Regions from separate parts of the Streptomyces sp. MMS24-W38 genome, predicted to be linked through region 4. Evidence: riboswitches for the same ligand, from Rfam matches in the RefSeq annotation. Region 4 holds a riboswitch; each other region holds the start of a gene.
The links. A riboswitch is a leader RNA that binds a small molecule or an ion and turns the genes downstream of it on or off. The one in region 4 is predicted to bind cobalamin.

Region 1 (5,357 bases), 4.1 Mb from region 4:
TCCTTTCCGGCGGGCTCCGCGACGTGGATCCGATGGGGGCCGTGGTGACCCGCTCGTGCGGCGGCGGCCCCGGCCGCCGCCGCACGGAGGGCGGTCCGGTGAGCGCGGTCTCAAAGGGTCGTGCCCCGCCGCGGCGGCCTGATGGTGTAGAGGTCGAGGATGTCCGGGAGGGGTGCGACGCCGGGGCCGCCGGCATGCGCCCAGGCGACGATGTCCTCGATGGCGTCGGGGTCGTTGACCAGCCCCAGCCAGACGGGCCGGCCGCCGGCCGACCGGCCCGCCGCGGAAGGCTGGACGACGATGACGTTGGCCTGTTCGCACAGGTCCAGACAGGCGGACACCCGTGTCGGAACCGCCGCGCGCAGGCGCGCCGTCTGCGCCGCGTGGTCGACGCCGGGCACCTTGGAGCTGCCGCAGCAGCAGTCCCGGCACACGACGACCCGGCAGGGCGCGGGGGTGTTCGCCGGGGCGGGCGGCGAGTCCGTGGCCTGACCGGACGTCGCTTCGACCGGGTTCGCGTCGACGGACATGCGGCCTCACTCCTCTCCCCGGGGAGAGCCGCCCCGGTCGAAGTTCCTCAGCTCTGCGGCGAGCGAGCTGACGGCCGCGGGATTACGCGGGCTCTCCACCAGGTCCACGTAGTCGAGGACGACGATCCGGTCGTTCTCGACGGCCGAGACGTGTGCGAGCGGTGGGTAGGACTTCAGGAACTTCCGCTTCTGGTCGGCGCCGGTGTCTCCGTAGTCGTTGATCACGATCACCTCCGGGTCGCGTTCGACGACGGTCTCCCAGCCGACCGTCGTCCAGCTGTCCTTGAGGTCCTTCATGACGTGATCACCGCCCGCCTTGGTGATGATGTCGTGCGGACCCGCGTACGCACCCGAGGTCAGCGGCTTGTCCCGCCCGTCGTCGTAGAGGAAGACCCTCGGACGGTCCGCCCCCTTCGGCGCCTTCGCCTGCGCTTCGGCCACCTGCTCCTGGAACGTCGCGATGAGGGTTTCGGCACGGTCCTCGACGTCGAAGATCCTTCCCAGGTTCCGAAGATCGGTGTAGAGGGCGTCGAGCGGCGACATCACGCCCCGTGCCTTCCCTCTCCCGTTACGGCACGACTCACTCAGCAGATACGAGTCGACGCCCACCTCGTCCAGCTCGGCGGGGGTGAAGCCGGTTCCCTCGCTGAAGCCGTAGTTCCAGCCCGCGAAGACCAGATCGGCACGGGCGTCGAGGACCAGCTCCTTGTTGATCCTCTCCTTCGAGAGCCACTCGGTCTTCTGGTAGGCGTCCTTCCAGGGAACGGACGTGAGGTCGCCCTTGTCGTCGGGCATCACATAGCCCGCCATATGACCCTCGAGTCCGAGCGCGAACATGATCTCGGTGATGCCGACGTCGTTGGTGACCACGCGCTGAGGGGCTTTGTCGTAGGTCTTCTTCTGGCCGCAGTTCTCCACGGTCACCGGATAGTGGCCGTCACGGGCGGCGGAACCGTCCTTCTCCCCTTCCTGAGAGGTGACCTGCGCACCGCAGCCGGTGAGGAGCAGGGCCGTGGCGAGTGCGAGTGCGGCGGGACGTACCGGGTGCGGCATGCTGGCGGTGACTCCTCAGGTAGTGGGCTGAGCGGGCAGGAGACGGTCGAAGAGCAGCTGTACGGCGCCGGTCTCCGGATGCGGGACGCGATGCGCCCGCACGCCGAAGACCTCGGCCAGCAGCTCGGGGGTGAGCACGTCGTGCGGAGCGCCGGAGGCGACGATCCGGCCGCCGTCGATGACATGGAGCAGGTCGCAGTGGAGCGCGGCGAGGTTGAGATCGTGCAGCGCGGTGAGCACCGTCAGCCCGCTGCCACGCACCAGGGCGAGCACTTCCAGCTGCTGGGCGATGTCCAGGTGGTTGGTGGGCTCGTCGAGCACCAGCACCCGGGGTCGCTGGGCGAGCGCCCGGGCAATCAGGACCCGCTGCCTCTCGCCGCCGGAGAGGGTGAGGAAGCCACGGTCGGCGAGGTGGCCGGCGCCGACCCCCGCCAGCGCGGCCTCGCACGCCCCGCGGTCCTCATCGGTGGCCCGGGCCGCCGACCGTTGGTGCGGCAACCGTCCCATCGCCACGACCTCGGCGACCGTGAAATCGAATTCGGTGACCGACTCCTGGGGCAGTGCGGCCACCCGACGGGCACTTTCACGCGCACTCATGGCGTACAGGTCCTCACCGCCGAGCCGGACCGTACCGGCCGAGGGACGCAGCGCCCGGTAGACACAGCGCAACAGGGTCGATTTCCCGCTGCCGTTGGGCCCGACCAGACCGACCAGCTGCCCCTCGGCCGCCCCCAGCGTGACCTCTTCCACCAGCCGGGCACCCTCGGACTCGACGGTCAGTGCGTCGACGTCGACCCGCATCACATGCCTCCGAAGGTGTAGGAACGGCGGCGCATCAGCAGGACGAAACACGGCACGCCGATGGCCGCGGTCAGGACGCCCACCGGCAGTTCGACCGGTGCGAGCACCACGCGGGACAGGATGTCCACCCAGACCAGCAGGACGGCTCCGGCGAGCGGTGCGACGGCCAGCAGCCGCCGGTGGTCGGCGCCGACGAGCATCCGTACGGCGTGCGGAACCATCAGCCCGACGAAGCCGATCGCCCCACTCACCGCCACCACCGCCCCCGTGACGGCCGCGGAGACCAGGAACAGCTCCTTGCGCAGCCTCCCCGGGTCCACCCCCAGCGCGGCGGCCGTCTCGTCGCCCATGGCCAGGGCGTTCAGACGGCGCGCCGACCACGCGAGGTGGACGAGGCCGCCGAGCACCGCCCCCGCGGCGATCGGAACGGAGGCCCAATCGGCGCCGCCGAGGCTGCCGAGCAGCCACATCATCGCGGAACGAGCCGCCTCACCGCGCTCGGCCGCGAACACCATGAACGTGGTGACGGCCGAGAAACCGTAGAACATCGCGGTGCCCGTCAGAACAAGTCGCAGCGGGCTCAGGCCGCGAGGGGTACGGGCGATCGCGTACACCAGCACCATGGCCACAAGCGCGGAGAGGAACGCCGCCGTGGACAGGGCCCAGACGCCGAGCGCGCCGAAGGCTCCGAAGATGAGCACGGCGTTGGCACCCACGGCCGCACCCGAGGAGATGCCCAGCACGTACGGGTCGGCGAGCGCGTTGCGGACCATGGCCTGCACCGCGACGCCGATGGCCGACAGCCCGGCCCCGACGATCGCGGCCAGCACGGCCCGGGGAAAGCGCAGCTCCCAGACGATGGTGTACGCCGGCACCTGGCCGGGGGTTATGGACCCGCCCGTCGACCCGGCCCACAGATGGTGCAGCACCTCGCCCCAGGAGATCCCCGACGCCCCGATCCCCACCCCGCAGACGAGGGACACGGGCAGAGCGGCGCCCAGGCCGATCAGGAGAAGGGGCAGTGGAACGCGCCGGGGGGACGCGACCCCGGCTCCGGTACGGGGCGTGTGCGCGGGCTTGGCAGGTTCGGTTTCGAGGGTGGTGGCCACGGGCGGGTCGCTTTCGCCTCAGGCCGTGCCCCTGCGCAACAGAAGGAGCGGCCCCGGGCGCGGGGCGCCCTGCGCAGCACCTCTTCGCAGTCCACGGCGATTGACAGGAGCCTTCGCACCGCGGGTGATCGGGCTTGCGGGACCTCGGACGGGCTCCGCCTACCGTTGCGGGTCAGCGCCGGAATTCGACCGGACTTCCCCCGCGGGGCACGTGCAGCTTAGCCTGCCCACCAGGACACCCCCGCCGGTGGTGGCGGAGATCACCTTCCGCCGGGGTGGCCTGGAACTCTCACCGGACTTCTGTATCTGTCCTGGTCAACGGCCTGGCGGTGGGGAGTGCCGCTACAGGATCCCCGGCAGGGTCGAGCTGGTTCCGCGGTGCCGGGGTGCGCAGGACGTCGAACTCGTTGCCCTCGGGGTCGGCCGTGACCACCCAGCTCCGGTCTGAGCCCTGGCCCACGCCCACCTTGGCGGCGCCGAGGCCGAGCAGCCTGGTCACCTCGTCCTCGGTGCTGCCGTCGATCGGGCTGACGTCGAGGTGCAACCGGTTCTTCACGGTCTTGCCCTCGGGCACCCGGATGAACAGCGGGGTGGGCGGCATCTGGCGGGCGCGAACATCCTGGACGGTCGGCGCCCAGGAGCCGATCCCGACCTCGCCCTCGCTCCGGTCGATCACCTCGAAGTCCAGGACCTCGCACCAGAAGGCCGCGAGCCTCTCCGGATCGTGGCAGTCAACGGCCGGCTCGGTGAACCTACTTGTCATGACTCTCCCAGTCGGTGCTGTCGTCTGTTCACGACCGCTCAGGCTGGCCAAGAGGTGAGCGCGGCGTCTGGTCGCAGCCATTCGTCGAGGGCTGCTGCCAACCGGGAAGCAGCAGCCTGACGACTCCCCGAACGCTCTGTCCCACGGCCCGGCCAGGCGATAGAGTCCGGATGTGCGTTGATCTTCCGGGCGGCGGCCATGTGCAGCCGCAGACGGTGCCGGGCGCCTCCCGTACCAGGGGCCGCCCCAGCAGGCATACCCGTCATCACCTCACCGGAGATCCACCCCATGACTGCTCAGCAGCCTCTCGCCCACGACGCGTTCGTCGAACTCGCCGCCGCTGATCCAGCAGTCGTCGGCCTCGTCCTCAAAGGTTCCCGAGCCCACGACGGCATGATCACAGCACACTCCGACCACGACCTTTACGTGGTCATCGCCGATGACGCCACGACCGATCTCACCCGGTTCACGGGCCACCGCACCGCCCTGCTCGACCTCGTCATCGTCTCCCTCACCGAGTTCCGTGCAGCCGGGATGCCCGGTTCTGAACGCTACGGCCTCGCCCGTGCCCAGGTCCTGCTCGACCGGCTCGACGGAGGCATCGCCCGAATCCTCGCCGACAAGGCTCGGCTGCGTGCCGATGAGGCGTTCCAGGACTCCAGCGGCTGGCTCGACGCCTATGCCAACTCTCTCTACCGCTCCGTCAAGAACCACCGGGACGGCCAGGTTCTCGCCGCTCGCCTCGATGCCGCCGACAGCACTCGGTTTCTGCTGGAGCTGCTCTTCGCTCTCGACCGTCGCCCCCGCCCCTACAACAAGTACCTGGAGTGGGAGCTCGCCCGACACCCACTGCCGGGCTGGGACAGTGACATGCTGCTCCGTGCCGTGGACCGCGTCTCGGCGACAGGCGACGTACCCCTGCAGCGGCACCTGTTCACCCTGGTCGAGGCGGCGGCCCGAGAGGCCGGACACGGCGAGGTGCTGGACGCGTGGGGCGAGGACCTTGAGCTCATGCGACCGCGATAAAGGAACGAAGAGACTCCCTGCCGAGGTAGGTGTGTTCCGCCCGTGGCTCAGGCACGGGGAGTCCGGCAGGTCGAG
Region 2 (5,357 bases), 3.4 Mb from region 4:
GTACAGCGAGCCCGGCGGCTCGCCCCACGCCTCGGTCATCGCGTCCCGCAGCGCCGGGTCCAGCTTCTCGAACCAGGCCCGGTAGTCCGCGAGCGGCACCCGTGCGGGCGCGGCGGCCAACTGGTCCTCCGTCAGCCACTCCACGTCGTGGCCGCCCGCCTCGATGAGCCGGTGGATCAACTCGTCGCCGTTGTCCGGGTACCCGTGCACCCCGTACCCCGCGTCCCGCAGCGCGTCCAGCACCCGCACCGCCGAGGCGGGGGTGTCGAGCCCCACCGCGTTGCCGACGCGGGAGTGCTTGGTCGGGTAGGCGGTGAAGACCAGCGCGAGCTTCTTCTCCGCGTTGCCCAGGTGCTTCAGCCGGGCGTGCCGTACGGCGATCCCGGCGACGCGCGCGGCCCGCCCGGGGTCGGCGACGTAGACCGGGACGTCGTCGGGACCCTGCTCCTTGAAGGAGAACGGGACCGTGATCAGCCGTCCGTCGAACTCCGGGATGGCGACCTGCATCGCCGCGTCCATGGGGGAGAGGGCGGCGTCCGACTCCTCCCAGGCGGCGCGTGACGAGGTCAGGCACAGCCCCTGCAGCACCGGGACGTCCAGGTCGGCGAGGGCCCCGATGTCCCAGGCCTCCTCGTCGCCGCCGGCCGACGCCTGCGAGGCGTGCGTGCCGCCGGCCGCGAGCACGGTGGCGACCAGGGTGTCCGCCCGGCCGAGGATCTCGTACAGCCCGGGGTCGGCGCCGCGCAGCGAACCGCAGTACACCGGCAGGGCGTTGGCGCCGTGTGCCTCGATCGCCTCGCAGAGCGTGTCCACGAAGGCGGTGTTGCCGCTCAGTTCGTGGGCGCGGTAGAAGAGCACGCCGACGGTCGGACGGTCCGGCGACACGGTACGGGAGCCGTGCACCCCGTACTCCGGCATCCTGCGCGGTTCCTCGAAGCCCTCGCCGGTGAGCAGCACGGTGTCGGACAGGAACCGGGCCAGCTCGGCCAGGTTGTCCGGGCCACCCTCCACCAGGTACTTCAGTGCCTCCGCCACGACACCCGCGGGCACCGACGACTCGGCCATCAGCTCCGCGTCCGGCACCGCCTCGCCGCCGAGCAGCACCGTCGGGACGCCGGACGCCCTCAGCGCCGCGAGCCCGTCCTCCCAGGCGCGCTTGCCGCCCAGCAGCCGTACGACGGCGAGGTCCGCGCCGTCGAGCAGCGCGGGCAGTTCGGCCGCCACGTCCACGCGGGTCGGGTTGCCGATCCGGTAGGAGACGCCGGTGGCGGCGCGGGCCGCCAGCAGATCCGTGTCGGCGGTCGACAACAACAACACTGTGCTCATGCGGGCGCTCCCGGTGGAATGAAAGGCAGTCCTTGCGGCGCGCCCGACTCGATGAGCCGCCAGAGCGCGTCCGTGTCCGCGTGCTGTTCGATCAGGTCGCCGAGCCGGTCGAGCTGCTCCTCGCGCAGCGCGGCGAACGAGGTGTCGGGGGCCGGCACGAAACGGCGACCCGCGGCGGCGGCCACCTCGCGCAGGAAGGCCCGGCGGAAACCGTCCGACTCCAGCGAGCCGTGCCAGTGCGTGCCCCAGGTCTGGCCGACCCGGCAGCCGTCCAGGCTGTGTCCACTGTCGTCAGAGATGAACGCCGTGCCTCCCTGTACGTCGGCGACCCCGTGATGGATCTCGTACCCCTCGACGGGCTCCCCGAGGGCTTGTCCGACGGGACGGGTCAGCGTCTTCTCCCGCGCGAACCGCACCCGCACGGGCAGCAGTCCGAGCCCGTCGACGTGCCCGGCGCGGCTTTCGACCTCGTCCTCGATGTGCTCGCCGAGGATCTGGTAGCCCCCGCAGATCCCCAGTACGGGCCGACCCTCGGCAGCCCGCCGTTTCAGGGCGTCCGCCAGCCCCCGCTCGCGCAGCCACTGAAGGGCCCGCACGGTTCCGCGGGTCCCCGGCAGGACGACGAGGTCGGCGTCTGCCAGTTCCTCGGGCCGGTCCACGAACCGCACGACGACGCCCGGTTCGGCGGCCAGCGCGTCCACGTCCGTGAAGTTGGACATCAGCGGCACCGCGCACACGGCGACCCGCAGCACGTCCTCACCGACCGGCGGGGCGACGGCCGACTCCCGCACGGCGCCGCGCAGGGACACGGCCAGCCCGTCCTCCTCGTCGATGCCGAGCCCGTGCCGGAAGGGCAGTACGCCGTACGTGTGCCGCCCGGTCAGGCCGTGCAGCATGTCGAGGCCCGGCTCCAGCAGCGTCACGTCGCCCCGGAACTTGTTCACCAGGAACCCGGCGACCAGCGCCTGGTCCTCGGGGGAGAGCAGGGCGACGGTGCCGAAGAAGGAGGCGAAGACCCCGCCGCGGTCGATGTCGCCGACGACGAGGACGGGGAGCCCGGCGTTCCTGGCGATCCCCATGTTCACGATGTCGGTGCGCCGCAGGTTGATCTCGGCCGGGCTCCCGGCCCCCTCACAGACCACCGCGTCATACGTGCCCCGCAACTGTGCGAGGCAGTCCAGCACCGTGCCCAGCAACTGCTGTTGCCGTCCGCCGTGGTAGCCGCGCGCGCTCAGCTCGCCGACCGGCTTGCCCAGCAGCACCACCTGGCTGCTCCGCTCGCCGCCCGGCTTGAGCAGCACGGGGTTCATCAGTGCGGTCGGCTCGACCCGGCAGGCCTGGGCCTGCATGGCCTGCGCCCGCCCGATCTCGGCGCCCTCGCGCGTCACGAACGAGTTCAGCGACATGTTCTGCGCCTTGAACGGCGCGACCTTGACGCCCTGCCGTACCAGCCACCGGCAGATCCCGGCGGTCACGACGCTCTTGCCGGCGTCCGAGGTGGTACCGGCGACCAGCAGCCCCCCACCACTCATGACCTGCGCCCCTTCCCGACGATCCGCGCGGCGACGATCCGCGCGGCGGCACCGACGCCGAGCGCCAGCCAGCCGACGCGCCGCGAGAGCCGTACCGCCCTTTCGATGTCCGCCACGGCCACGGGACGGCCGGCGCCGCCCAGGACGGGCCGGTGTTCGACCCGCCCGGCGTAGGACAGCGTTCCGCCGAGCCGCACGCCGAGCGCGCCCGCGAAGGACGCCTCCACGGGGCCGGCGTTGGGGCTGGGGTGCTTCGCGGCATCCGCACGCCACGCCCGGACGGCGCCCCGCGGGTCCGGCCCGGCGACCGCGGCGAGTACGGCGGTCAGCCGCGCCCCGGGCCACCCGGTGACGTCGTCGAGGCGGGCGGAGGCCCAGCCGTAGCGCCGGTACCGGGGGGACTTGTGGCCGACCATGGCGTCCAGGGTGTTGACGGCCCGGAACCCGAGCAGTCCCGGCACCCCGGCGACGGCGCCCCACACCAGGGCGCCCACCACGGCGTCGGAGGTGTTCTCGGCGACGGACTCCACCACCGCGCGGGCGATCCCGTCGGCGTCCAGCGCCTGCGGGTCCCGCCCGCACAGGTGCGGCAGCCGCGCCCGCGCCGCATCGAGGTCCCCGGCCTGAAGGGCCTGCCCGATGGTGCGGGCCTCGGCCGCCAGCGACGTCCCGCCGACGACGGCCCAGGTGGCGGCGCCGGTCAGGGCGACCGAGGCGGCGGGGGAGGACCGTACGCACCGGGTGGCAAGGCTCCCCAGGGCGACGGCCCCGCCGACGCAGACGGCGGTGTGCAACGCGCCCCGGCCGCGGTCGTCCCGCCACAGCATCCGTTCCACGGCAGCCGCGGCCCGCCCGAAAGCGGCGACCGGATGTCCCTGGCGGGGATCGCCGAGGAGCAGGTCGCCGAGGAGGCCGGCGGCGGCGCCGTACGCGAACTCGCGATCGGCACCCATGGGTTCAGCCGGTGGGGGATCCGGTGGAAACGTCCGCCCCGAGCCGGGGTGGGGCGTCGCTGGTCGACCTCGACGGGCAGCCGGGCATGGCGATATGTCCTCACTCAGGGTGTCCGCGCCCTGGTTCGACGAGACCGGCGGTGAGAGTTCCTGGCTCCCGGGGTGTTCACCCCGGTGACAGTGGCGGGACCGCGCCGGACTTCCACCGGCTTCCTCTCCTGCCGCCGCATTGGCATCGGGCAGTCCACCACGGTCCGGAAGAACCGTCAACCTGCCTTTGACCTGCGAGGCTGAAGTGTGCTGAGGCCCACAGAGGGGTTCCGGTGGGGGAACGCGAACGGGCGGTGCGGGGCGCGAAGCCCCGCACCGCCCGTCGGACGGAGACGGCTCTGATCAGGCCGTGATCAGGTCAGGATCAGGCCATGATCAGATAGATCCCGTACGCCACTGCCGCCGTGCAGGCCGCGAAGCAGGCGTAGGCGCCGGTGACCGCCAGGGCCGCGGACCGGCCCTGGGCCGCGGCCCGCTCGTGGCGGGACAGGCCGACGATGCCGAGGGTGAACAGGGCCACCAGGGCCACGGTGACCACGAGGCTGACGCCGAAGACGGAACCGAGGGCCGCCCAGTCGATCTTCATGGTGCTCTTCTTCCTTCGTACCGGGGCGCGGTCAGACGGTGGTCTTGGCGGCCGGGTCGGTGGCGGCCGGGGCCGGGATGGTGGCCGAGAGGTCTTCGGCCGGGCTGCCGGCCGGGGGCGGGGTCACCGCGGCCATGGCGGCGGTCACCACGCCGGCCGGCTCCTCGGCGGTGGCGGCCGAACCGTCGGCGGCATCGTGGTCGTTGACGTTGGTGTGGTCGACGACCTCCCGCCGGGAGATCTTCCAGATCGCCGCGCTGGAGGCGACCAGGAAGACGGCGACGACGGCGGTGCCCCAGCTGCCGGCCCGGCAGACCAGCTCGGCGATGGCCCCGACCAGGGCCGCCGCCGGCAGCGTCAGGCCCCAGGCGACGAACATCCGGGTGGCCGTCGACCAGCGGACGACACCGCCCGTGCGGCCCAGGCCCGCACCCATCACGGCACCGGAGACCGAGTGCGTGGTGGAGAGGGAGAAACCGAGGTGGGAGGAGGCCAGGATGACCGTCGCGGCGCTGGTCTGGGCGGCGAAGCCCTGCTGCGGCTGGAGGTCCGTCAGGCCCTTGCCCATCGTGCGGATGATGCGCCAGCCGCCGAGGTAGGTGCCGAGCGCGATGGCGACGCCCGCGGACACGATGACCCACAGGGGCGGGTCGGAGTCCGGGGCGAGGGTGCCGCCGGCGACCAGGGCCAGGGTGATGATGCCCATCGTCTTCTGCGCGTCGTTGGTGCCGTGGGCCAGCGAGACGAGGCCGGCGGAGGCGATCTGACCCGCCCGGTAGCCCTTCTCGGACGCCTTGCCGTCGGCCTTCTTGCCCAGACGGTAGGTCAGCCGCGTCGCGAACATCGCGGCGAGGCCGGCGACCAGCGGCGCGGCGATCGCGGGGATCAGCACCTTGGTGACCAGGGCGT
Region 3 (5,357 bases), 800 kb from region 4:
CGGCCGGGAGGACGTCGAGGTGGAGGGCGAACAGCCAGACGGCGAGCAGGGCGATCCAGAAGACCGGCGCGGCTTCCAGGGAGTAGGCGAGGGAGGTGACCGTGCGGTCTACGAGCGAGCCGGGGCGGCGGGCGGCGAGGACGCCGAGCAGGGTGCCGAGGAGGACGGCGACGGCGAACGCGACGGTGCACAGCAGGGTCGACCAGACCAGCCGTTCGCCGATCGCCTCGGCCACCGGCTGCCGCATCACGCTGGAGTGGCCGAGGTCGCCGGTGAGCGCGGAGGTCAGCCACTCCCACCAGCGGACGGCGAAGGGCTGGTCCACGCCGAGATTGGCGCGGAGCCGGTCCAGGGTCTCCTGGTCGGCGCCGAGGGCGGCGGTTCCGGCGTAGGCCTTGACGGGGTCGAACGGGGAGGCGGCGGCGAGGGCGAACGCGCCGAAGGTGACGACGAGGAGGACGGGCACGGCGAGCAGGGTCCGCCGTGCCACGAGGTGTCCCATCGCCGCCCAGGGCAGGGTCTTCACTTCTCGGGCTGCCAGTCCTCGGCGTTCCACCAGGGGCCGCTGGCGAAGCCGTGCTCGTGCGGTTCGACCTGGGTGGTGAGGTCGCCCCAGTGGTCGTCGAGGACGTAGAGGTGGTCGATGTGGGTGAGGAAGGTGTAGCCGGGGTTCTTGACGAGTTCGCGCTGGAGGTCGTCGTAGGCGGCCTTGCGGTCGTCGGGGTTCTGGGTGCGGCGGCCGGTTTCCAGGGCCTCGTCGACGGCGGGGTTGTCGTAGTGGGGCATGTTGTTGAAGCCGTCGCCGGCGAGGGAGGAGTGCAGCAGGGTGTAGAGGCCGAAGTCGGGGTCGCCGGTGCTGCCGAAGCCGGCGAGGACGGCGTCCTTGCCCATCCGGGGTTCGATGACCTCCCAGGTGGCGCCCTCGACCTTGACGTCGATGCCTGCCTTCTTGGCGTCGGAGGCGTAGGCGAGGGCGTGGTCCTGGCGGACCTTGTCGCCGGAGGGGTAGAAGAGGGTGAAGGCGGCGCGGGCGCCGTCCTTGGCGCGGATGCCGTCCTGGCCGGCCTTCCAGCCGTCGCGGTCGAGGATCTTCTTGGCCTCGGCGAGGTCCCGGGGGCGTTCGATGTCCTTGGCGTACCAGGGGTCGTCGAGGGGCAGCGGCCCGTAGGCGGGGCGGCCGGCGCCGGCGAGGATCTTGTCGACCATGGCCTGGCGGTCCACGGCGAGGTCGAGGGCGCGGCGGATCGTGGTGTCGCCGGTGATCTTGTTCCCGGTGGGGAGGGTGACGGCGCGGAAGTCGTAGGTGGTGGCCTGGTACGTCTTGCGGGCGTCGTCGTTCTTGAAGGTGGCGGCGAGGTTGGGCGGGAGGGTCGCGCCGTCGAGGTCGCCGGAGCGCAGCCGGGTGGCGCGGACGTCGTCGTCGGCGATGATCGCCATGGTGAGCTTCTTCACCTTCGGGGCGCCGCCCCAGTAGTCCGGGTTGGCCTTGAAGGTGAGCTTCTCGCCCTTGCTCCAGCCGGTGAGGACGTACGGTCCGGTGCCGATCGGCTCGGTGTTGAAGGCGCCGGTGTTGGGGTCCTGCTCGCCGGCGACGTGCTCGGGGACGATGGGCAGGACGGTGCGGGCCGGGAAGGCGGCGTAGGGGTACTTGAGGGTGAAGACGACCTTGTCGTCGCCGTCCGCCCGGACCTCCTTGACGGCGTCGAGTTCGCTCTTGGCGGTGTTGTTGGTCTTGTCGTCGAGGACCGTTTCGTACGTGTAGACGACGTCTTCGGCGGTGAGGGATTCGCCGTCGCTGAACTTCACGCCGGGGCGCAGGGTGTAGGTGTAGGTGCGGCCGTCGTCGGCGACCTCGGGGAGCGCCTTCGCGAGGGCGGGCTCGAGTTCCAGGTCGGCGTCCCGGGCGAGCAGCCCGTCGAAGATCTTGGAGTTGCCGTCCTTGCCGTAGCCGAGGAGCGGGCTCAAGGTGTCCGGCTCGGAGCCGACCCCGATCACCACGGAGTCGGCGGACCCGCCGCCCGCGGCGCCGTCCGTGCCGCCGCCGGGCGCCGAGCACGCGGCGACCGCGGCGGCCATGGTCGCCGCGAGGGCGGCACCCTTTATTCGTCGGGTCGTCATCGAGTCTCACACCTTTGCTGCCCGGATCTCGTTGTTGCATATTAGTTGCAGCAGAGTTCTGCCCAGGACCCCCTCCCCTCATTCCCGCGCTTCGGCGGGCCGGGTCCGCGGGGCGCGAGCCGCGGAGCGCCGTCCGCGCGCCCCCGGGGACTGCTTGTCAGCGGGCCGGGACGGGGTCTAGTGTCGCCTCGCCTTGGTGAACGGGAAATCCGGTGTGATGCCGGTGCGGCCCTCGCCACTGTGATCGGGAAGTCCGGCTCCGGCCCCAGGCCCTGTCCCCTCGACAGGACCGAAAGGCAGCCACTGGGTCCACCTCGGACCCGGGAAGGCGGAGCACGGGCGGTGGTACCCGTCAGCCAGGAGACCGGCCAAGGCGCGTCAACCATCCACGAGGTGCTGGAGAGGGTCTGCTGAGCCATGCACATAGCCGAGGGTTTTCTACCGCCGGCGCACGCGGTCGCCTGGGGCGTCGCGTCGGCGCCGTTCGTCGTCCACGGAGCCCGGTCGCTCACCCGTGAGGTCAGGGAACATCCCGAGAGCACGCTGCTGCTGGGGGCGTCGGGAGCGTTCACCTTCGTTCTGTCCGCACTGAAACTTCCCTCGGTGACCGGGAGTTGCTCCCATCCCACCGGCACCGGGCTGGGCGCCATCCTGTTCCGGCCGCCGGTCATGGCGGTGCTGGGCACCATCACCCTGCTGTTCCAGGCCCTGTTGCTCGCCCACGGCGGGCTGACCACGCTCGGCGCCAACGTCTTCTCGATGGCGGTCGTCGGGCCGTGGGCGGGGTACGGGGTCTACCGGCTGGCGCGGCGGTACGGGGCGCCGCTGATGGCCGCGGTGTTCTGCGGAGCGTTCGTCGCCGACCTGTCGACGTACTGCGTGACGAGTGTGCAGTTGGCGCTCGCCTTCCCCGACCCGGGCAGCGGATTCCTGGGCGCGCTCGGCAAGTTCGGCTCCATCTTCGCCGTCACGCAGATCCCGCTCGCGGTGAGCGAGGGGCTGCTGACGGTGCTGGTGATGCGCATGCTGGTGCAGTCCAGCAAGGGCGAACTGACCCGGCTCGGGGTGCTGGTGGCCGGGATCGGGAAGAAGTCGGCGGGCGCGGGCGAGGCGGTGGCCCGATGAGCCGTGACGCGAAGATCAACTCCCTGTTGCTGCTTCTGGTGGCCGTGCTCGCCGTGGTGCCGCTGGCCCTTGGGCTCGGCGACCACAAGGAGGAGCCGTTCGCGGGCGCCGACGCGGAGGCGGAGACAGCGATCACCGAGATCGACCCGGATTACGAGCCGTGGTTCTCGCCGCTGTACGAACCGCCGTCCGGGGAGATCGAGTCGGCGCTGTTCGCCCTCCAGGCGGCGATCGGCGCGGGCGTGCTCGCGTACTACTTCGGGCTGCGGCGGGGGCGCCGGCAGGGGGCGGAACGGGCGCGAGGGGTCGGCACCGAGGCGGACGCCGAGGACGCGGCCCCCGCGGGTCCCGGGGGCTGATCCCCCGTGCTGCCGATCGACGCGGCGGCGCACAGCAGTCGCTGGCGCCGCCGTCATCCCGTGGACAAGGCCGTGCTCGGGCTGGGGCTCACCGTGCTGGCGATCTCGCTGCCGCCCTGGCCGGGAGCGGCCCTGGTGCTGCTGACCGCGCTCACGGTGCTGCTGGGCCCGGCCAGGGTGCCGGGCCGGCGACTGTGGCGTGCCTACCGGGTGCCGCTGGGCTTCTGCGTGACCGGGGCGCTCACGCTGCTGGTGCGGGTGGGCGGGCCGGGAGGGTTCGTGGCCTGGGCCGACGACGGGCCTTTGCGTGCCGGGGAGTTGCTGCTGCGCACCTCGGCGGCCTCCCTCGGGGTGCTGCTGTTCGCCTTCACCACGCCGATGTCGGATCTGCTGCCGCGCCTGGTACGGGCCGGGGTGCCCGCTCCCCTCGTCGATGTGGCGCTGGTGACGTACCGGATGAGTTTCCTGCTGCTCGACTCGGTGCGCCGGGTCCGGGAGGCGCAGGCGGCCCGGCTCGGGCACACCACCCGTGCGGCGACCTGGCGTTCGCTGGGCGGGCTCGGCGCGACCGCGTTCGTCCGGTCCTTCGACCGGGCGGCGCGGCTGCAGACGGGGCTCGCCGGACGCGGCTACGACGGCACGCTGCGCGTGCTGGTGCCGGAGGCCCGGGTCTCCGTCCGTTTCACGGCCGGGAGCGTGGTGCTGCTTGTCGCGCTGGCCGTCCTCACCCTCGTCCTGGAAGGACCCCTGTCATGAGCGGGCCCGCACTGGTCGCCCTGCGGGGCGCGTCGTTCGCGTACGAGGACGGCCCGGCCGTGCTCACCGGCCTCGACTTCGAGGTGCGGGAGGGGCGTGCGCTCGCCCTGCTGGGCCGCAACGGCAGCGGCAAGACGACGCTGATGCGGTTGCTGAGCGGTGGACTGCGGCCGGGTGCGGGCGAGTTGACCGTGGCGGGGCGACCCGTCCGGTACGACCGCAAGGGGCTGACCCGGCTGCGGACGACCGTGCAGCTGGTGGTGCAGGACCCCGACGACCAACTGTTCGCGGCGTCCGTGGGCCAGGACGTGTCGTTCGGACCGCTGAATCTCGGGCTGTCCGACGCGGAGGTGCGGGCGCGGGTGACGGAGGCGCTGGCGGCGCTGGACATCACCGCCCTCGCCGACCGGCCCACGCACCTGCTGTCCTACGGGCAGCGCAAGCGGACGGCGATCGCGGGCGCGGTCGCCATGCGGCCCCGGGTCCTGATCCTGGACGAACCGACGGCGGGGCTCGACCCCGACGGCCAGGAGCGGCTGCTCGCCACCCTCGACGGGCTGCGCGCGAACGGCACCACGGTCGTCATGGCCACCCACGACGTGGACCTCGCCCTGCGCTGGGCCGACGACGCCGCCCTGCTCACCCCGTCGGGTGCCCGCACCGGCCCGGCGCCCACGATGCTGGCCCGTACGGACCTCCTCGCGGCGGCGGGGTTGCGGTTGCCGTGGGGGGTGGCGGCCGCGCGCCTTCTCCGCGCCCAGGGCCTGCCGGCCGACGCGGCTGCCGGGCCCCGGACGCCGGAGGAACTGGCCGCGCTCATCGCGATGTCCCCGGAGCCCGCGGAGCACACCGACGGCGGATGACCCCCGGCTTGGGCAGCCCCGCGCGGAAAGCCGGTTCACGAGCCCCACATCGCCGGGCCCCGCCTCGCCGGGTGCGGCCACCGTGGTGTGGCAGATGGTGACCGGCTCACGGCAAGGGCCTCAGAATTCCCCGGCG
Region 4 (5,357 bases):
GGCGCCGTTCGCCCGGTCGACGAACGCGCCGAGGTTGACCGACCCCAGGTTGCAGACCGCCGTCTCCCCGTCACTGGTGACCTCGAGGATCTCCGTGCACAGGTTGGACGAGTGGACGACGTGGCCCGGCTCGGCGGTCTGGTTGGCGGTGCGGTTGGCGGCGTCCTTGAAGGTCATCCAGCCGTTGCCGGTCTGGGCGAGGGTGCGCATCATGCGCCCGTACAGCTCTCGCGCGGGGAGCGTCTTCGTCGCCAGACCCGCAGCCTCGGCCGCCCGGTAGGCCGCGTCGAACTCCTCGCCCCACAGGTCGACCAGGTCCGGGACGTCGGACGGGGAGAACAGCGACCACGGCGCGTCGGCGCTGACCCGGCGCATGAACTCGTCCGGCACCCAGTGTGCGAGGTTCAGGTTGTGCGTGCGGCGGGCGTCCTCACCGGTGTTGTCGCGCAGCTCCAGGAACTCCTCGACGTCCGGGTGCCAGGTCTCCAGGTAGACAGCCGCCGCGCCCTTGCGCCGGCCGCCCTGGTTCACGGCGGCGACCGAGGAGTCCAGGGTCTTCAGGAACGGGACGATGCCGCCTGAGTGCCCGTTGGTGCCTCGGATCAGCGAACCGCGCGAGCGGACGCGGGAGTAGGACAGGCCGATGCCGCCGGCGTGCTTGGAGAGGCGGGCCACCTGGTGGTAGCGGTCGTAGAGGGAGTCCAGCTCGTCCTTGGGGGAGTCGAGGAGGTAGCAGGACGACATCTGGGGGTGTCGGGTACCGGAGTTGAACAGGGTGGGGGAGGAGGGAAGGTACTCCAGGCGGCTCATCAGGCCGTACAGCGCGGCGACTTCGTCCACCGAGCGGGGGGCGCCGTTCTCGGCGAGACCGGCGGCGACCCGCAGCAGGAAGTGCTGCGGTGTCTCGACGACCTTGCGGGTGACCGGATGCCGCAGCAGATAGCGGCTGTGCAGGGTGCGCAGGCCGAAGTAGCCGAAACGATCGTCCGCGCCGGGGTCGATCAGCGCGTCGAGACGGGCCGCGTGCAGCACGACGAACTCGGCGGTCCGGTCCGCGACGAGGCCCTCGCGGTGTCCCGTCGAGATCGAGGAGGTGAACGACGTGACACCCTGCGAGGCGGCCTCGGCACGGATGCCGAGCGTCAGCAGTCGTGCGGCGAGCCGGGAGTAGGCGGGGTCCTCGGAGATGAGCCCGGCCGCCGCCTCGGTGGCCAGCTCCCGCAGCTCGGTCTCGTCCGCATGGGCGGACCGGCCGCGCAGCGCGGCGGCGGCGACCCGGCCGGGGTCGGCGCCCTGGAGGTCGGCGGTCAGCTCGGTCAGGGTCCGCAGCAGCGCGGCACCGGGGCCGTCGCTCACGTCGCTCATGTCGGTCACGTCGACCGCTGAAGCCGGATCGGCTGGCGCGATGGTCACGTGGGGCTCTCCCTCGCTCGGCACGGGGCCTCGTCGAGGGCAGGGGGCAGCACACGGGCGCGCGCACGCACCTCGCGTCCACCGGCCCATTCCACGAGGCCCGGACGTCAGGCACCCGGACCGGACGGCCGGGCGCACTGTCGGCAGGTCCTCGGACTGAAGCCCGTGCGGGAACGCGGAAAACGCGGAAAACGCAGAAAACGCGGACACGCACAAGTACACCGTTGCGGGACAGTTCCGGATTCACACCGGATTCCCCTGCGGCGACAGCAAGTATGAGCATACATCTTGTGCCGTGTGCCGCCAGCGGACCCATATCTTGTGTCGCGGTGGGGTCAGAACGCCAACGTGTAGGAGAGAAGGTTGATGTCGTCCAGGTGCGGAACCGGGTTCCAGTCCCGCTCGGGGGTGCGGGCGAAGCCGAGACGTTCGTAGATGCGGTGGGCGGAGTGCATCATCCGCTGGGTCGACAGCACGACCCCCACACACCCCTGCGCGGCCCGCGCCCGGTCGACACAGGTGCGGACGAGGGCCTCCCCCACTCCGCGGCCCCGGGCCGCACGGGCGACCACGAGCATCCGGATCTCGGCCTCGCCGGGCCCGGCCAGGTCGGCCATGGGCCCGCCGTCCGGAACGAACGTCACTCCACCGATCACCTGGCCGCCGTTCACGGCGACCAGCACCTCGGCGGCGGCGGCCCGCTTGGCGACGTCCCTGAGCTCACCGAGGTACGGGTCGTTCTCCCCGAAGTCGAGCAGACCGTCCTCCAGATAGGCCTGCGCGGTGATCTCACCCAGCGTCTTGTACTCGTCGGGCTGCACCGGCCGGATCATGGTGTCCATGGTGCGAGTGTGCCCGACGAGCGGGGCAGCGGGCCGCCGATTTTTCTCCGGCGGCACGCTGCCCGAGCGCGCCTGTACGGCGTCAGTGCTTGCTCTCCGCCGTGTCCAGGGGCAGCTCCGTGCTGACACCCGGGTCGCCCGCGTCCGCCGTGTAGTCCTGCGGCCGGGTCTCGTCGATGCCCTCGGGGGCCTTGGCCGCCCTCAGGGCGAACGTCAGGGCGATCGTCACCAGGGCGTTGAGCACGAACGCGGTGAGACCGATGTAGCCGATCTCGCCGATGCCCGGGATCGCGTCCGACGAACCGCCGAAGTGCTTCTGCGTCGGCGAGGCCACCCCGTACGCCGCGACCGTGCCGTAGATCATGCCGACCGCCCAGCCGCCGAGCAGCGCCCAGCGGTGGAACCAGCGGGTGAACAGGCCGCCCACCAGGGCGGGGAAGGTCTGCAGGATCCAGATGCCGCCGAGCAGCTGGAAGTTGATGGCGACCGTCTTGTCCATGGTGAGAACGAAGACCAGCGCACCCACCTTCACCAGCAGCGAGACCACCTTGGAGACCTTGGTCTCCTGCGCCGGTGTCGCGTCGGGCTTGAGGAAGTCCTTGTAGATGTTGCGGGTGAACAGGTTCGCGGCCGCGATCGACATGATCGCTGCCGGCACCAGCGCACCGATGCCGATCGCCGCGAAGGCCACACCGGCGAACCAGTCCGGGAACATGTTCTCGAACAACTGCGGGATCGCCAGCTGCCCGTTGCTGACATCGACCCCGGCCGCGATCGCCATGAAACCGAGCAGCGCCAGCAGGCCCAGCATCAGTGAGTACAGCGGCAGGAGCGTGGTGTTGCGGCGGATCACCTCACGGCTGCGCGAGGACAGCGTCGCGGTGATCGAGTGCGGGTACATGAACAGCGCGAGCGCCGAGCCCAACGCCAGCGTGGCGTAAGTCCACTGCCCCGCCTCGCCCGGCACCAGCGAACCGCGCGGCGCGCCCGTGGCCGGGTTGGTCTCGCTGTACGCCTCGCTCGCCTTGGCGAAGACGGCGTCGAAGCCGCCCAACTTGATCGGGATGTAGATGATCGCCACCGCGATCACGAGATAGATCAGCGTGTCCTTCACGAACGCGATCAGCGCGGGGGCCCGCAGACCCGACGAGTACGTGTACGCCGCCAGCACACCGAAGGCGATCAGCAGCGGCAGGTCCTTGACGAACCAGTGGGTGCTCTCCCCGCCGCCGACCCCCATCACGTCCAGCACCGCCTGGATGCCGACCAGTTGGAGCGCGATGTACGGCATCGTCGCCAGGATGCCGGTGAGCGCCACCGCCAGCGACAGCCCCTTGGAGCCGAACCGCCCGCGCACGAAGTCGGACGTCGTCACATAGCCGTGCTTGTGCGAAACCGACCACAGCCGGGGCAGGAAGGTGAAGATCAGTGGGTACACGAGGACCGTGTACGGCACCGCGAAGAAGCCTGCCGCGCCGGCCGCGTAGATCGCCGCCGGTACGGCCACGAAGGTGTACGCCGTGTACAGGTCGCCACCGAGCAGGAACCAGGTGACCCAGGTGCCGAACGACCGCCCGCCCAGGCCCCATTCGTCGAGGCTGTGCTCGTTCGCGGCCTTGCGCCAGCGGGCGGCCAGAAAGCCCATCACCGTGACGAGGACGAAGAAGAAGATGAAGACGGCGAGTGCCACGCCGTTCACGCCGTCGTTCACCGCTGAGCACCGCCCTTCGCGGCCGCGCGGGCGCGCTGGTCACGCTGCCACAGCTTGTACGCGGTCATCGTCAGCAAGGCGGAGACCGGCACCCACAGCATCTGGTACCAGTAGAAGAACGGGATGCCGATGAGGACGGGGTCGGTCTTCGCGTACGAGCCGACCCACATCAGGGCCACGAACGGTGCCAGGAGGCAGACGGTGATGACGGCGCGCATCGGCGTCACCACCGGCCATCTGCTGGTTTCTGGGGCTTGCGACATAGAACGGTTCCGTCCCCTCGCTGATCGCCTGTTTGACGCGCAGGAAATCTAGGTCGCGGCGGACCGGGACGGAACCCCTCGCGGGGATTACGTACTTAAACTCCACGGAACCTCGCCCGGACAGCGGCGGAATCTCCGGTGAAACCCCCGCCAATCCCTCCGGGGCTCAGTCCTGGGGGCGCTTCAGGCGGGCGACGAACTTGTACCGGTCGCCCCGGTACACCGACCGCACCCACTCCACCGGCTGCCCGTCCCGGTCGCGGGAGTGCCGGGAGAGCATCAGCATTGGCAGTCCCACGTCGGTGCCCAGCAGGCCGGCCTCGCGCGGGGTGGCCAGCGAGGTCTCGATGGTCTCCTCGGCCTCCGCCAGATGGACGTCGTACACCTCGGCGAGGGCGGTGTAGAGGGAGGTGTACTTGACGAGGCTGCGGCGCAGTGCCGGGAAGCGCTTCGCGCTCAGATGGGTGGTCTCGATGGCCATCGGCTCCCCGTTGGCCATGCGCAGTCGCTCGATGCGCAGCACCCGTCCGCCGGAGGTGATGTCGAGCAGTTCGGCGAGCCCGTCGTCGGCGGTGATGTAGCCGACGTCCAGCAGCTGGGAGGTGGGCTCCAGGCCCTGGGCGCGCATGTCCTCGGTGTACGAGGTGAGCTGCAGGGCCTGCGAGACCTTGGGCTTGGCGACGAAGGTGCCCTTGCCCTGGATTCGTTCCAGGCGGCCCTCGACCACCAGCTCCTGGAGCGCCTGGCGCACGGTGGTGCGCGAGGTGTCGAACTCCGCCGCCAGGGTGCGCTCGGGCGGGACCGGCGTGCCGGGCGGAGCCGTCTCGGTCATGTCCAGCAGGTGCTTCTTCAACCGGTAGTACTTGGGCACGCGAGCCGTACGGACCGTGGCCCCGCCCTCGCTCTCCGTACTGTTGACGTCGGTGCTCATGCTCTGCCTTCCCGGCTCCGAGTGCCGAACGACCGACACCCCATCGGCCCGGCTCACATCGTGGCACGGCTGCGGGCGGGGACGTCCCCCGCACGCTCCGTGATCCCCTCTGTATACCCCTGGGGCGGGGGCTGGTCTAGTCCACCGGGGGCGGCCCGTAGGCACCCGGTGCCCACGACGCCTTCGGGGCCTTCGCT

Region 1: another riboswitch for cobalamin. It lies ahead of AC6F7H_RS26300 (FecCD family ABC transporter permease); the one in region 4 lies ahead of AC6F7H_RS07210 (ribonucleoside-diphosphate reductase subunit alpha).
Region 2: another riboswitch for cobalamin. It lies ahead of AC6F7H_RS23050 (cobalamin biosynthesis protein); the one in region 4 lies ahead of AC6F7H_RS07210 (ribonucleoside-diphosphate reductase subunit alpha).
Region 3: another riboswitch for cobalamin. It lies ahead of AC6F7H_RS03700 (energy-coupling factor ABC transporter permease); the one in region 4 lies ahead of AC6F7H_RS07210 (ribonucleoside-diphosphate reductase subunit alpha).

What each region holds. Positions count from the first base shown of each region.
Region 1 is NZ_JCBCPP010000001.1:5,998,589-6,003,945, reverse strand. Features, by position in the region: gene AC6F7H_RS26315 ((2Fe-2S) ferredoxin domain-containing protein) at 111-530, opposite strand; gene AC6F7H_RS26310 (ABC transporter substrate-binding protein) at 537-1,583, opposite strand; gene AC6F7H_RS26305 (ABC transporter ATP-binding protein) at 1,599-2,384, opposite strand; gene AC6F7H_RS26300 (FecCD family ABC transporter permease) at 2,384-3,493, opposite strand; cobalamin riboswitch at 3,596-3,716, opposite strand; gene AC6F7H_RS26295 (VOC family protein) at 3,783-4,256, opposite strand; gene AC6F7H_RS26290 (hypothetical protein) at 4,545-5,282, shown strand.
Region 2 is NZ_JCBCPP010000001.1:5,289,444-5,294,800, forward strand. Features, by position in the region: gene cobN (cobaltochelatase subunit CobN) at 1-1,326, opposite strand, end outside; gene AC6F7H_RS23045 (cobyric acid synthase) at 1,323-2,858, opposite strand; gene AC6F7H_RS23050 (cobalamin biosynthesis protein) at 2,855-3,811, opposite strand; cobalamin riboswitch at 3,937-4,075, opposite strand; gene AC6F7H_RS23055 (hypothetical protein) at 4,227-4,448, opposite strand; gene AC6F7H_RS23060 (inorganic phosphate transporter) at 4,480-5,357, opposite strand, start outside.
Region 3 is NZ_JCBCPP010000001.1:1,070,633-1,075,989, forward strand. Features, by position in the region: gene AC6F7H_RS03690 (ABC transporter permease) at 1-502, opposite strand, end outside; gene AC6F7H_RS03695 (ABC transporter substrate-binding protein) at 523-2,118, opposite strand; cobalamin riboswitch at 2,296-2,505, shown strand; gene AC6F7H_RS03700 (energy-coupling factor ABC transporter permease) at 2,536-3,243, shown strand; gene AC6F7H_RS03705 (energy-coupling factor ABC transporter substrate-binding protein) at 3,240-3,602, shown strand; gene cbiQ (cobalt ECF transporter T component CbiQ) at 3,609-4,358, shown strand; gene AC6F7H_RS03715 (energy-coupling factor ABC transporter ATP-binding protein) at 4,355-5,221, shown strand; gene AC6F7H_RS03720 (phospholipase D-like domain-containing protein) at 5,328-5,357, opposite strand, start outside.
Region 4 is NZ_JCBCPP010000001.1:1,873,123-1,878,479, reverse strand. Features, by position in the region: gene AC6F7H_RS07210 (ribonucleoside-diphosphate reductase subunit alpha) at 1-1,413, opposite strand, end outside; cobalamin riboswitch at 1,539-1,733, opposite strand; gene AC6F7H_RS07205 (GNAT family N-acetyltransferase) at 1,749-2,255, opposite strand; gene mctP (monocarboxylate uptake permease MctP) at 2,338-3,966, opposite strand; gene AC6F7H_RS07195 (DUF3311 domain-containing protein) at 3,963-4,229, opposite strand; gene AC6F7H_RS07190 (GntR family transcriptional regulator) at 4,396-5,160, opposite strand; gene nagB (glucosamine-6-phosphate deaminase) at 5,357-5,357, opposite strand, start outside.